One region of the Nonomuraea sp. NPDC051941 genome, then DNA from elsewhere that is predicted to be linked to it. Evidence: riboswitches for the same ligand, from Rfam matches in the RefSeq annotation. Region 1 holds a riboswitch; the other holds the start of a gene.

Region 1 (6,995 bases):
GGGCCGGTGACCACGTCGCTGCGGAACGGTAGGCCCGCCTCACGCAGGCGGGCGACCTCGGCATCCAGGTCGTCAACGACCAGGTGGATGCGGTTGCGGCCGACGCCGGCGGCCTGCTCGGGGGTGGCGCGGGCACCGGAACTGGCAGGCCCCGACAGCAATAGCCGCAGTGGCCCGCGTACCACGTCGGCGAAGGCGGGCGCGGCGCTGAAGTTCACGGTGAAGCCGAGGTGGGTGGTGTAGAAGTCGACGGCGGCTTGGACGTCGTCGACGATGTAGCGGACGCTGGCTACCTGGTCGGTTGCGTTCATGGCCGAACCTTTCGGTGTGGGGCGGGGAACAGGATGGGTTGCAGGTGCCGGATGCGGGTGTCGATCTCTGCGGCGGTGCGGTCGAACGCGGGGTGGTCGTCCTGGGCGGTGTCGTCGCCGCTGGCGGCGGCGGGGTCGGGGATGCTCCAGTGCAGGCGTTGCGGGTGGCCGCCGAAGTCGGGGCAGGCCTCGCGGACCTTGTCGCACAGGCTGATCACGTAGTCGAAGTGGCGGCCGGTCATCGTGTCCAGATGGCGTGGGCGCTGGTCGGTGATGTCGATGTCGTACCGGCGGCGGAGCACGCGTACAGCGTGGGGGTGGAGGGCGGCTTTGGGGTGGTTGCCGGCGCTGGTCACCAAGGCGCGGCTGCCCACGCGATGGTGCAGGAGCGCCTCGGCGATGGGTGAGCGGGCGCTGTTACCGGTGCACATGAACAGCACGGAGGGTGTTTCCGCCGCAGGAGTCTCGGCCGTGTTGGCCGGCTCGGCGGGGAGCAGGCGCAGTGCGGGATGCAGGGCGGCACCGGCGTCGGCCAGCGCATCCGCACAGCGCTCCAGGTCCAGGTGGTAGTAGCTGTCGCGGCCGTCGAAGCTGCTGCGGCGGGCGTTGACCAGCCCGCCGGAGCGCAGCAGCCGCAGGTGGTAGGAGACCAGGTTCTGCGGCTCGCCGACCAGAGCCACGAGTTCCCGCACGCGCAGGTCGCTGCGCGCCAGCTCGCTCAGCAGCCGCCAGCGCACTTCATGGGCGGCCAGCCGGACGAACGGCGGCGGGCCGGCCTGATCGGACAGCACCATGTCCGCAGAATACATCAAATTAATTTGATGGAGTTGGTGGTTGCGACTGCGCTGACACAACAAGGTGGCCGTGTTCATGGCGTCCCTGGACATGGGCAACGTCACTGTCGGGCTGCCGGAAGTCAGCACGGTACGTACATGCGTACAAGATCACGAGAAGCGGCCGCCGTACGACGATCGACGTGTGTATGGTCATCACGGCCTCGATCGCGCGCTTGTATTCGCTGCGGTCAGCCGCTCAGCTCGGTACGGCGGGAGCGGGCCAGAGCCAGCCCGCCGAGCACCGCACCGACCAGCCCAAGCACCAGAGCCAAGGCACCCCCGAATACTCCATTGCCGGTGCCGAGGCCACCATCGGCGACAGCCAGATTCACCGCGCCGTTGAGCCCACCGGCCAGCCCCACCACCAGAGCCATGACGGCTCCCCTCCTCCCGCCGTCGCCGATACGGCGGACGGAGCGCAGCGCCAGCCAGCCGATGACCACGCCGCCCAGCGCCACCAGCGCGGCCACACTGGCCCAGATTCGCTCAGGGGTTCCGAGGAAAGTATTGACACCCTGGCCCGCGCATTCTGCCGGCGTCGTACAGATTGGCGAGGCCGCCTGTGCGGCAAGCACAAATAGAACGGACATGAAGTTCTCCTCCGCTTCCTGCGACTGGACGCCAGAACTATGTCCGCTGAACCCGCCGCCGGTCATCCTGCTGACGGAGACACTTCCCCCTGCCGCAGACGCCGCACGAGCCGCGAATCTACTGCGTCCGCGGTAGGCGCGGGCCCGCGCCGGCAGCAGCCGCGTACCGGCTGCCAGAGCTTCGGAGGCGCACGCGCCGGGTCTTCGATCACCCTGGGCTTCGCGTCACGACAGCCTCACCCGACCTCGGCGAGCACGTCGATCCCAGCAGCCGGCCACGGCTGATCACGGATGCCTCTTCCTCGTCGTCGGCCTGTTCGCCAAACTCACCGAGAAACTCCGCTCGACCGACTGGACCTCCGCCCTGCCCGACGGCCTCAACCCCGTGGCGGTGGCGAACTCCCGCTCGAACATTGCTCCGGCCGCGCCCAGCAGCCGCTCCACCGGCGCACTGGCAAGGGGTCTTCCGGTCAGGCCTTGTACTCGGAGTAGCCGTAGCCGACAACCTGGGACTTGGGCCGGATCCGCTGCTCCACCTTGCCCTTGCCGGTGTTGCCCTCGGTGGAAAAGCCATGTTCGAGAGCAGGAAATAGGATCTCCTATCCTGTAGGCCAAATACGATAAAATTTTTACCTATTTCCGTGCTTTTTCAGGGCGCATTGTGCAGAGCAGGAGACGAGAGCTCCGCGAGGATCGGCAAGGCCCGCTCCGCCTGCAACGGGTCGATCGGGAGTACGTGGCGTGCCCACCAGCGGGACGCCTCCGGAGCCGGAGACGCTTCGGTGAGGCCGGGCGCGTAGTCGTCGAAGGGAGGGTCGTACACATACCCGACGATGACCCCGCGTCGGCGCAGTCTTTGGATCGCACGTTCACGATCCTCGACGAGGAGCGGCACCCGGAACAGAGGCTGATCCAGCTGCTCCAGCACCGCCGGCGCGACCGTCTTCAACTCGGCGAGCCGGTGTACGCCGGCAAGCCTGCGCCCACGCTGCGCCTCGAGCATCTTCATCCGGCGCAGTCCGTAGGCCTCGATCAGCGATCCCTGGCGCATGCGGTAGCGATGGTTGTCCGCGCATACCCAGGCGTCCAAGGCGTCCAGCCCGGGGCATTCCATGCCTCCGCCGGCCAGCCGCGGCGCGAGCGCCGTGCGCCGAAGCGCGATCCGGTGACCTTCACGCCGCTCGTTCAGGCCCAGCGCCTGGGCCGGCCACCAGACCGGGCCGCCGAGGGCTGTGGCCGAGACGGCGTTGCGAGCGATCACCTTGGCCAGGACACCCAACTCGGCGAGCGGGAATCTCCGTGAAAGCCAGCGCGTACGCAGTGCCTGCAATGCCGGGCGGTCATCCGGTTGCGCCATCGCCACGATTCCGCCCGGGGCGGCGCCTGGGTGTTTGGACAGGCTGAAGACACCGGCATCGCCGAATGCTCCGACCGGCGCTCCCATCACCGTCGTCTGCATGGCGTGCGCGGCATCTTCTATGAGAGGGATGCCGCGTTGGGCGCACATTCCGCCCAGAGCGACGATGTCGTCCGGCAGGCCGTACAGGTGGGTGGCCAGCACCCCGTCGAAACGCAGCCCGTCCATTGCTCGGGTGTCGATGTTGCCGTTGCGGGGGTTCGTCGGGGCGATGACCGGTCGCAGCCCTGCGGCCAGCACCAGGAACAGGATTTCGTCCGCCGAGATCGCCGACATCAGCAGGCGCTGCCCAGGTGACATCCAGTGCCGTAACGCGATGAACAGGCCAAGCCTGTGCGAGGGCACGTACAGGCACTCTCGGCCCAGCCGGGAGGCGAACTCCGCTTCGATTCGTTCGAACACCGGTCACCTCGAGTCGCCCGCCGGTGGCGCAGGGGCCGCCACACCATACAACTACGAAGAATAGTAGTTAGTCAGAGCAAGGCGACAATCAGGGCACCTCACGAGCTGAACGTACGAGGAATACGAGATCTCCCCAGGCCGACGAGGGCCTGGGAAGATCTTCTGGTGACTTGTCAGTGATGATGTGCGGCGGGCTCGTGATGGTGATGCGCCACGGCCGGCTGGCGACGCTGGAAGATGTGACCCCAGCGACGTGACCATCGTGGGCATCTCCCACCCGATGGCAGCCTTGCCGTCCACGCCAGAGTCCTCACTGCCTTATGACCGTGGCCAGCACCGCCAGGCGCTCGGCCGCACCTTCAATCCCATTCGTCCCGCCCTTCGCAGCGCTCCCCCAGAGGCCGAGATCGACTCGCCTTTTCGTCCGCCGCGAGGAGCAGGTCCGGAAGGGCGGCCGCAGACTTTACCTAGCCCCAAACCTGCTACTGGCAAGGCGTTTCAGCCCTCGTTCGTAGCCGATACACCGCGGATGGGCTTTGCCCCACTTGCGCCATCTATGAAGGCATATATACCTTTTACCCATCTGTGGTACGCGCCGTGATGAGCCTCTTCGTCGCGGCGTTGCCTTTTCGTTGACCAGACCGTAAGCCGCCATGGGCGGCGCATACGGCCGCCGAATCCGCGTCCCACGGAACCGGGGACCCAATCTTTCCGGGGTGAATCGGACGCCAGCCCAGGCTGCGCCCGTAGGGCACTTCCAAGCCCGAACCCGTCAGCTAACCCGGTAGGCGGCATGGAAGCAAGGAGTCAATGCCCCCATGCCCAAGCCCTGGCTTGCCGCAATCGTCCGTTCCTTCAAGAACCATCTCGATCTTCCCCCCAAGCGCCTTGGCCTCGCCGTTGCCGGCGCGATCCTGGCCGGGACCGCCGCCTTCACGGGCGCAACCGGCACCGCGCTCGCTTCGACCACCGACCACGACTCGCGGCACCAAGCCCAGCAGGCGACCAAGGCGTTCACCTACGGCGTGGACGTCTCCAGGTACGAGTCCCAGTACGACTGGACTGCCAGCCCGGCCCAGTTCGGCATCATCAAGGCCACCGAGGGCACGACCTTCCGCGACTCCTCATTCGCCCGCCACTGGCGCGAAATGGGCAAGAAGGGAATCGTACGCGGGGCGTACCACTTCGGCCACCCCCGCAACAACCCCATCGCCGAGGCGGAGTACTTCCTCGCCATGGTGAACTCGCAGCCCGCCAAGGCCGGCGACCTGCTGGTCCTGGACCTGGAGACCACCGACGGCAGGTCCGTCGCCGAGGTCAACGCCTGGGCCAAGACGTGGCTGTCGCACGTGAAGGCCAAGACCGGGGTCACGCCGATGATCTACAGCGGCTGGAACTTCGCCAACAAATACGGCAAGGGCCTGGCCCAGTACCCGCTGTGGGTCGCCCACTACAGCAAGGCCAAGGGGGCCATCACGCCGCCCGCCGACTGGAAGTCCTGGGCCATCCACCAGTACACCGAATCCCCCATCGACCAGAACGTCTCCGCGCTGACCCCCGCCCAACTGCGCGGCCTGGGCCGTCCAGCCGTCTGAGCAGGCAGACGGACATGGTGGAGGTTGGAGAGCGGCTCATATGCCCCTCCCCAACCTCCACCCTCACAGTGCCGTCATGGCCGCGATCCACCTCGACATCTACGATGAGCATTAGTAGTCAGCTACTAGACTCTCACCATGCATGACGTCGCCCCGTCGCTGGAGGCCGCCGTCGCCCCGGCCGCCGGTCCCGCCCTCCATGTGAGTGCATGATGAATCGACCTGTCATGCACAACGCGCACGCGCCTTCGCCGACGGGCGGCCGACACGTGGCGGCAGGCGTGCGGAACCGAAAAGTGCTGATCATCGTGGCGGCCGTGATCGCTGTCGCGCTCCTCACCTATGCCGTGCCCGCGGTCATCCTGGCAGGCGAGGCACCCTCCGGTACGCGCGTGGCCGGCATCGACATCGGCGGCCTGTCCGCGGCCGACGCCCGCGCGCGTCTCGAGCGCGAGCTGGGAAAGCGCGCAGCGCGCCGATTAACGCTGGCAGCGGCAGGCAGGACGATCCGCGTGACCCCTTCCGAGTTCGGGCTGGCCTTCGACATCCCGGCCACGGTGGAGGCGGCGTTGGACGGCACCAGCACTCCCGCCGGCGTCGTGCGTTCGCTGTTCGGCAGCCCCAGGAACCTCCCACCGAAAGTCACGGTCGACGAGCGTGTGCTCGCCGGCGGGCTGGGCAAGCTGGCCAAGGCCATCGACGCCGAGCCACGCGAGGGCGGCGTCCGGTTCCGCGGACTCGAGCCCCAGACGATCCTCCCCAAGCCTGGCCGAGCGCTGGATCGGGACGAAGCCGCGCGCGCCGTACGCGAAGCGTTCGCCGACAACCGCACCTCGGTTGCGCTGACGGTCCGCCCGGTACCGCCCACCGTCTCCGCCGCGGAGGTCCGCCGGGTCGCCACCACGGTGGCGACTTCGGCGGTCGCCGCCCCGTTCACCGTGACGAATGGCGAGCGAAGGGCCCAACTGCCTCCGGCCCAACTGGCGGCCGCACTCCGGTTCGTCGTCGATGACCAGGGAAAGCTGAAGCCCTCCTTCGCCATCAAGGGCCTCCTGCCCGACCTGGACAAGCAACTGGTCGAAGGGAGCCAGAGCCCGCGAGACGCCTCCTTCAAAATCACGAAGGGCCGGCCACAGGTCATTCCAGGGCGCCCAGGCCGCGGCGTCAACGCCAAGGCCCTCAGCATGGCCATCGCCGACGCTCTCACCACTGGCCGGCGCAGCATTGCCGCGCCTCTCGCCAAGATCCAGCCCCGGGTGACCACGGCGGAGGCCAAGAAGCTCGGCGTCAAGGAGAAGGTCAGCTCCTTCACCACCCGCCACCCCTGCTGCGCACCCCGCGTGACCAACATCCACCGGATCGCCGACATCCTGGACGGCTACGTGGTGCAACCCGGTGAGACGTTCTCGCTCAACACCATCGTCGGCAAACGCGACAAGGCGCGCGGGTTCGTCGAAGCGCCCATGATCCTGAACAACCGGTTCGTCAACGACGTCGGCGGAGGGGTTTCCCAGTTCGCCACCACCATGTTCAACGCGGTCTTCTTCGGCGGCTTCCAGGACGTCCAGCACACGCCTCACCAGTACTACATCACCCGTTATCCGGCCGGGCGGGAATCCACCGTCTCCTATCCCCAGCCGGACTTCCGCTGGCGCAACGACTCCCCTTACGGGGTGCTGGTCAAAACGTCCTACACCGGCACCTCCATCACCGTCGACTTCTGGAGCACCAAGCGCTACGACATCGAGTCCCAAAGCTCGTCCCGCTATGACATCAAGCCCTTCCCCACGCTCACCGAGACCGGCGAGAAGTGCATCCCGATGGACGGTGCGGAGGGCTTCGCC
Region 2 (6,995 bases), on a different contig from region 1:
CAGCGGCGTCACCGGCAGCCCGGCCGCCAGCCGCAGCCTCCTGACCGCGAGCGACGCGCCCGCCGACACGGCCACCAGGGCCGCCGCGACCGTCCACGCGAGCCAGCCCGGCAGCCAGGTGTCGCTCAGCTTGGAGATGAACCCGGTGAACGGCAGGTTGATCGTCCCGCCCTGCCGCAGCAGGTAGAGCAGCAGGCCGAGCCAGCCCATCAGCCCGGCCAGCGTCACGACGAACGACGGCATCCGCAGCTTGGTCAGCATCAGGCCGTGCAGGAACCCGATCGCCGCGCCGACGGCGAGCGCCAGGAGGATGGCGAGCAGCGGGTTCCAGCCCTGCTTGACGTGGACGATCGTCATGATCGTGGCGCACAGGCCGCTGACCGAGCCCGCCGACAGGTCGATCTCGCCGAGCAGCAGCACCATGATGATGCCGAGCGCGATCGTGCCGGTGGCGGCCATCTGGAGCACGAGGTTGGTGAGGTTCTCGGGGGACAGGAAGCGGTCGTTGAGCGTGCTGAACACGATCGCGATCGCGATCAGCCCGCCGACCACCGGCCACGCGCCGACGTCCCCCTGGCGCAGCCGCTCGACGGCGACCTTCGGCGTGTACGGGCTGCGTACCAGCGTGTCGGTCATGTCCCCGCCCCCGTGATCGCGGCCACGATCTCCTCCTGGGAGGCGGTGGCCGTGGTGAACTCACCGGCGTTGCGGCCCAGCCGCAGCACCACCACGCGGTCGCTCACCGCGCGTACGTCGGCGAGGTTGTGCGAGATGACCAGCACCGCGAGCCCGCGCTCGCGCAGCCGCCCGATCAGCGCCAGCACCTGCGCCGTCTGCTCGACCCCCAGGGCCGCCGTGGGCTCGTCGAGGATGACCAGCCGCGGCTCGCCGATGAGCGCCCTGGCGATGGACACCGACTGCCGCTGGCCACCGGACAGCATGGCGACCGGCACCCTGATGTCCCTGATGCGCACGTCGAGCTGGCCGAGGAGGTCGCGGGTCGCGCGTTCCATGGCGATGTGGCGCAGCAGCGAGCCGCGGCGGCGCTCGGTGCCCAGGAAGAGGTTGGCCACGACGTCGAGGTTCTCGCAGAGCGCGAGGTCCTGGTAGACGGTCGAGACGCCGAGGGCCTGCGCGTCGTGCGGGTTGGCGATCCTGACCGGCGAGCCGTCCACGGTGATCGTGCCGGCGTCCGGCGTCACGACCCCCGAGATGGCCTTGACCAGCGTGGACTTGCCCGCGCCGTTGTCGCCCATGAGGGCCACGACCTCGCCGGGGCGCAGGTCCAGGCGGGCCCCGTCGAGCGCCTGGACCGCCCCGTACCGTTTGGAGATGTCTGTCGCCGAGAGCATCTACTCGATGCCCTGCTTCTCGCAGGCGGCCTTGACCTCGCCCGTGCAGAGCTGGGCGGCGGTGTAGAAGCCGTCCTTCACGATCGTGTCCTTGACCTTGTCGGCCGTGACGGGGATGGGGTCGAGAAGGAAGGCCGGGATGTCGGCCGCGCCGTTGTTGACCTTGGCGGGAGCGGTGGGCTGCTCGCCCTTGGCGACGGCGACGGCGAGCTCGGCGGACTTCTCCGCCTCCGCCCTGATGTTCAGATATATGGTCATGTACTGCTCGCCGGTGAGGATGCGCTGGACGGCGGCCAGCTCGGCGTCCTGGCCGGTGATCGGCGGGAGCTGCTTGTAGCCCGCGCGTTTCATGGCCGCGATCGCGCCGCCCGCCATGCCGTCGTTCGCGGACAGCACACCGGTGATGGTGTCCTTGCCCAGCGCGGTGATGGCCTGCTCCATCTCCTGCTGCGCCTTGTCGGGGCTCCAGTCCGGCGTGTCGAACTCCCTGCCGACCTTCACCTTCCCGTCCAGCACGCTCTTGGCGCCCTTCTTGTAGTCGGCCGAGCTGGGGTCGGTGGGGGAGCCGTGGATCATCACGATCTGGCCCTTCGCCGCCGTGCCCCTGGCGGTCATGGCGTCGAGCAGGGCCTGGCCCTGCATCTCGCCCACCCGTACGTTGTTGAACGAGACGTAGTACGCGTAGTCGAGCCCCGAGATCAGCCGGTCGTAGGCGATGACCGGGACCTTCTTCTGCTTGGCCTGGTTCACCAGGGGAGCCACGGCGTTGGCGTCCACGGCGTCGAGCACGAGCACGTCGGCCTGCTGGGTGAGCGCGGCCTCGACCTGTTGCTGCTGCTTGGGGGCGTCCTGCTCGGCGTTGCTGTAGAGAATCTTGCAGTCGGGGCAGAGCGACTTGACCTTCGCCTCGAACAGCGGGCGGTCGAATGCCTCGTATCGGGTGGTCTTGGACTCGGGCAGGAACAGCGCGATCGTCTTGCCGCCCTGGTTCTGCGTGGTCGTGGTGGTGGCGCCGGTGCCGTTTCCGGTACTGTTCCCGGCGTTTCCGCAGGCGGCGGCCAGGAGGACCGCCGCGACAGGGATTGATCGCCATGCTCGGTGCATCGCACTTCGTCCTTCCGGATGTGCCGCCCCTGTGCTTGGTAAGAAAGGTAATTTACTATCAGGCAAGTTGGCTAGGCTCTGTTTCCTCAAGGAGGGTGAGATGCGGGGCGACCTGGGTAATCCGCGGATGCTGCGAGTGCTGAACGAGCGCCGCCTGCTCGACCATCTTCAGGAGCACGGCCCCGCCTCGCGCACCGACCTCGCCAAGATCACCGGCCTGTCAAAGCCCACGGTGTCCGCGGCCCTGGCCGGGCTGGAGGTGGACGGGCTCGTTCACCTCGTCGGCGAGGTCTCCGGCCGCCCGGGGCCGGTCACGTCCCTGTACGACGTCAACGCCGCCGCCACCCACGTCGCCGGCGTCGACATCGGGCGTGACTGGATCAGGGTCGCCGTCGCCGATCTGCGCGGGAAATTCGCCGGCCGGAGGGACGGGCGCAACACCGCCCTCACCTCCGCCGAACTGGCACTCCTGGTCGGACAGCTGTGCCGGGCCGCCGCCTATGAGGCCGTCGTCGACTGGCCCGACATCGCCTGCGCCGTCGTCGGCACGCCCGGCGTGTACAACCCGGAGCTCGGCCGCCTGGAGTTCGCCCCCAACCTGCCCGGCTCCGACCTGGCCGAGCGCCTGCGCGCCGAGATGGAGGTCGACCTCGTCATCGAGAACGACATCAACCTGGCCGCCGTCGGCGAGCACACGCACGGGGCGGGGCGCGGCAAGTCCAACTTCGCGCTGGTGTCCGTCGGCACCGGCGTCGGGATGGGCATCGTGATCAACGGTGAGCTGTACGTGGGCGCCCGGGGAGCGGCGGGGGAGGTCTCGTACCTGCCCGCGACCGAGGACCCGGCGCCGCCGGCCGGTGACGCCCTGGCCCACGGCGCCACGGAGGCGGTCGCCGCCGCGCCCGGAGTGGTCCGCGCGGCCCGCGCCGCCGGCCTGAGCCTGCGGACGGCCAAGAAGGTCTTCGCCGCGGCGGCCTCCGGTGACAGAGTGGCCCGCTCGGTGGTGGAGGCCGAGGGGCGCCGCATCGGCGGCCTGCTGGTGGCGGTGGCCGCCGTGCTGGATCCGGAGGTGATCGTGCTCAGCGGCGGCGTGGGCCGCAACCTGGACCTCCTGGGGGAGTCCATCGAAGCCCGCATCGCCGAGCTCGGCCCGCTGCGGCCGTCGGTGGTGGCCAGCACGCTGGGGGACAGCGGCGTCCTGCTGGGCGCGGTGGCCCGCGCCAGGACCCGCGCCTGGGAGCTCATCTTCGACGCCCGCCTCCCCTGACCGTCGCGTGGGGAGGCGGACGCCGCGGCCTCCTACAGGGTGGCCGTGAGGGTGGTGGGCGTTTCGTCGCGCTGCTTCTGGAGCTTGGACCAGAGCCGTACGCCCTTGCGGTCGGGGCGGACGCCACCCACGAAGGACTCTCTGCGCCAGGAGGTCAGGCGCTCTTCCTTGACCACGTCACCCGTGTGCGGCGAGTGGACCATGTAGCCGGGCCGGGAGATCATCCCGACATGCCCGAGGCCGTGGAAGAAGACCAGATCGCCGGGTTTGAGGTCCTTCCAGTCGATCTTCTGGGTGAACGCGCCGTACTGTTCGGCGGCGGTGCGGGGGAGTTCGATTCCGGCGTGCTCGTACGCCCTGAGCATGAGCCCGGAGCAGTCGTATCCGCTCGGGCTGGCGCCGCCCCACACGTACGGGGTGCCGCGCTTGCTCATGGCGAACTTGATGGCGACCTTCCAGGCGGGCGTCGGAGCCTGTTCCTCCTGGATTTCCTTGATCTGGCCGCCGGTCAGGGTGGTGAGGTCGTCGATCTTGGCCGAGGCATGGGCTGGGGAGGCCAGCATGAGCCCGGCGGCGCCCGCCGCCAGGACAATGGCGATTCGAGACAGGGGTCTGTCCTTCCATAAGGCCGGCCGGGTTAGCTGACGGGCTCGGGCCTGGAAGTAGCCCTACGGCATGGGGGTGCCGACTCGCCCCAGGGGGAATGTGGGTCCCCGGCTCCACGCAACGGCGCGCGGATTAGGCTGGTCGGTGACTTTAACGAAACGGTCAAAGAACCGCAATACCGGACAAAGGGGTCGTCCGAAAGATGAGATGAAGTGTTCGTCAGCCGAGACGACGCGGTAAGGTACCGCCCATGGAGTCGCGTAACATCCGTCTGGCCGTCATCCCCGGCGATGGGATCGGCACCGAGGTCGTGGCCGAAGGGCTCAAGGTCCTGGAGGCAGTGGGCACGAAGATCGAGCCCACTCACTACGACCTGGGAGCCGCACGCTATCACCGTACCGGCGAGACGCTGCCCGACGCCGTGCTCGAAGAGCTGCGCGGCTACGACGCGATCCTGCTCGGCGCCGTGGGCGACCCCAGCGTGCCGCCGGGCATCCTCGAGCGCGATCTGCTGCTGCGGCTCCGCTTCGAGTTCGACCACTACGTCAACCTGCGCCCGGTCAAGCTGTTCCCCGGCGTGGAGACCCCGCTGGCCGACACGCCGCCGGAGAACATCGACATGATCGTCGTCCGCGAGGGCACCGAGGGCCTCTACGCGGGCACCGGTGGCGCCATGCGGCGCGGCACCCCGCACGAGATCGCCACCCAGGAGTCGCTCAACACCGCCTACGGTGTCGAGCGCGTGGTGCGCTACGCGTTCGAGAAGGCCGTCACGCGGCCGCGCAAGAAGCTGACGCTCGTCCACAAGACCAACGTCCTCACCTTCGCCGGTGACCTGTGGCAGCGCACGGTCAACCGCCTGGCGGCGGAATACCCCGACGTCACGACCGACTACTGCCACATCGACGCGGCCTCGATGTTCTTCGTGAGCCAGCCGGAGCGGTTCGACGTGGTCGTCACCGACAACCTGTTCGGCGACATCATCACCGACCTGGGCGCCGCCATCGCGGGCGGCATCGGCCTGGCCGCCAGCGGCAACATCAACCCCGAGCGGTCCGCGCCGAGCATGTTCGAGCCGGTGCACGGCAGCGCCCCCGACATCGCCGGCCAGGGCAAGGCCGACCCGACCGCGACCATCCTGTCCGTCGCCATGCTCCTCGACCACCTGGGCCTGCACACCGAGGCGGCCAAGGTCGAGCAGGCGGTCGCCGATGACATCCTCGAGCGGCTGGCCGGCTGGGCGGGTCGCACCACCCACGAGATCGGTGACGACATCACCGCGCGAGTATCCGGCTAGGACCGCCTAGCCCCCAACGCGCCTGGTGGTCCGACGAGGGCCGCCAGGCGCTTTTTTGCGTCCAAAAGGGCTGATCGCCCCATTGGCCGCTTGCCATCCCATATAGCGAGACAATAGGAAGTACCGGGACTGTCTTCCGGGCAGCGCCCGCTCACCAGCACCGATCCGCAGATTTCTTGTAGATTTGGGCAGATTCGCAGAGAGAAGGACCGACGTCATGACCATCGCTCAGAAGCTCAGCTTCGACGTGCAGCTATCCGACCACGCTCGCACCGCGGCCGAGCGGGAGCAGGTACTGGCGAACCCCGGCTTCGGGCAGACCTTCACGGATCACATGGTCTCGATCGACTACACCGAGGGGCAGGGCTGGCACGACGCCAAGCTCCTTCCGTACGGCCCGCTCTCGCTCGACCCGGCCACCTCGGTCTTCCACTACGCGCAGGAGCTGTTCGAGGGGCTCAAGGCCTACCGCCAGGCCAACGGCTCGATCGTCGCGTTCCGCCCGTACGCGAACGCCGCCCGCTTCAACCGCTCCGCGCTCCGGATGGCCATGCCGGAGCTGCCGGAGGAGGCTTTCGTGGAGTCGCTCGAGCTCCTCGTCCAGACCGACAGGGAATGGGTGCCCACGACCGAGGGTCACAGCCTCTACCTGCGGCCCTTCATGATCGCCACCCAGGCGGGGCTCGGTGTCAACTACCCGTCGAAGTCGTACAAGTACATGGTCATCGCCTCCCCGGCGGCCTCGTACTTCACGGGTGGGCTCAAGCCCGTCTCCGTCTGGCTGTCCACCGAGTACACGCGGGCCGCCCCCGGCGGCACGGGCTTCGCGAAGTGCGGCGGCAACTACGCGGCCGCGTTCGTCGCGCAGCGGCAGGCCGTGGAGAACGGCTGCGACCAGGTGGTGTGGCTGGACGCCCACGAGCACAGGTACGTCGAGGAGATGGGCGGGATGAACCTGTTCTTCGTCTTCGGCGACAAGCTCGTCACCCCCGCGCTGACCGGCACCCTGCTGCCCGGCATCACCAGGGAGTCGATCCTGGAGCTGGCCGGCGACCTGGGCCTGGAGACCGAGGAGCGCCTCATCTCGATCGACGAGTGGCAGGCCGGATGCGAGTCCGGGGAGCTCACCGAGGTGTTCGCGTGCGGCACGGCGGCCGTGGTCACGCCGGTGGGCACGGTGAAGGGCGCCGACCGCTCCTGGAGCGTCGCCGACGGCAACCCCGGCCCGGTGACGATGCGGGTGCGCGAGGAGCTGGTGGGCATCCAGTACGGCGCCCGCCCCGACGCCCACAACTGGATCCACAAGATCGTCTAGTGGGGACGGCCGGGTCCGCGAGGGCCCGGCCGCCGCGCCTAGTTCTTCCTGATC

Evidence for each region. Region 1 has a riboswitch for cyclic di-AMP ahead of ACIHFD_RS41975 (glycoside hydrolase family 25 protein). Riboswitches for the same ligand answer to the same signal wherever they lie in the genome.
Region 2: linked by a shared signal. The riboswitch ahead of ACIHFD_RS50895 (C40 family peptidase) and the one ahead of ACIHFD_RS41975 (glycoside hydrolase family 25 protein) in region 1 are both predicted to bind cyclic di-AMP.

The regions. Positions count from the first base shown of each region.
Region 1 covers NZ_JBIUCF010000032.1:144,469-151,463, reverse strand. Annotated here, with positions in the region: gene ACIHFD_RS41995 (VOC family protein) at 1-311, opposite strand, end outside; gene ACIHFD_RS41990 (ArsR family transcriptional regulator) at 308-1,105, opposite strand; gene ACIHFD_RS41985 (DUF6223 family protein) at 1,336-1,803, opposite strand; gene ACIHFD_RS41980 (DegT/DnrJ/EryC1/StrS family aminotransferase) at 2,387-3,556, opposite strand; cyclic di-AMP (ydaO/yuaA leader) riboswitch at 4,218-4,362, shown strand; gene ACIHFD_RS41975 (glycoside hydrolase family 25 protein) at 4,375-5,151, shown strand; gene ACIHFD_RS41970 (VanW family protein) at 5,433-6,995, shown strand, end outside.
Region 2 covers NZ_JBIUCF010000045.1:88,794-95,788, reverse strand. Annotated here, with positions in the region: gene ACIHFD_RS50915 (sugar ABC transporter permease) at 1-636, opposite strand, end outside; gene ACIHFD_RS50910 (ATP-binding cassette domain-containing protein) at 633-1,352, opposite strand; gene ACIHFD_RS50905 (sugar ABC transporter substrate-binding protein) at 1,353-2,456, opposite strand; gene ACIHFD_RS50900 (ROK family protein) at 2,557-3,723, shown strand; gene ACIHFD_RS50895 (C40 family peptidase) at 3,756-4,286, opposite strand; cyclic di-AMP (ydaO/yuaA leader) riboswitch at 4,335-4,478, opposite strand; gene ACIHFD_RS50890 (3-isopropylmalate dehydrogenase) at 4,580-5,626, shown strand; gene ACIHFD_RS50885 (branched-chain amino acid aminotransferase) at 5,844-6,941, shown strand; gene ACIHFD_RS50880 (O-methyltransferase) at 6,980-6,995, opposite strand, start outside.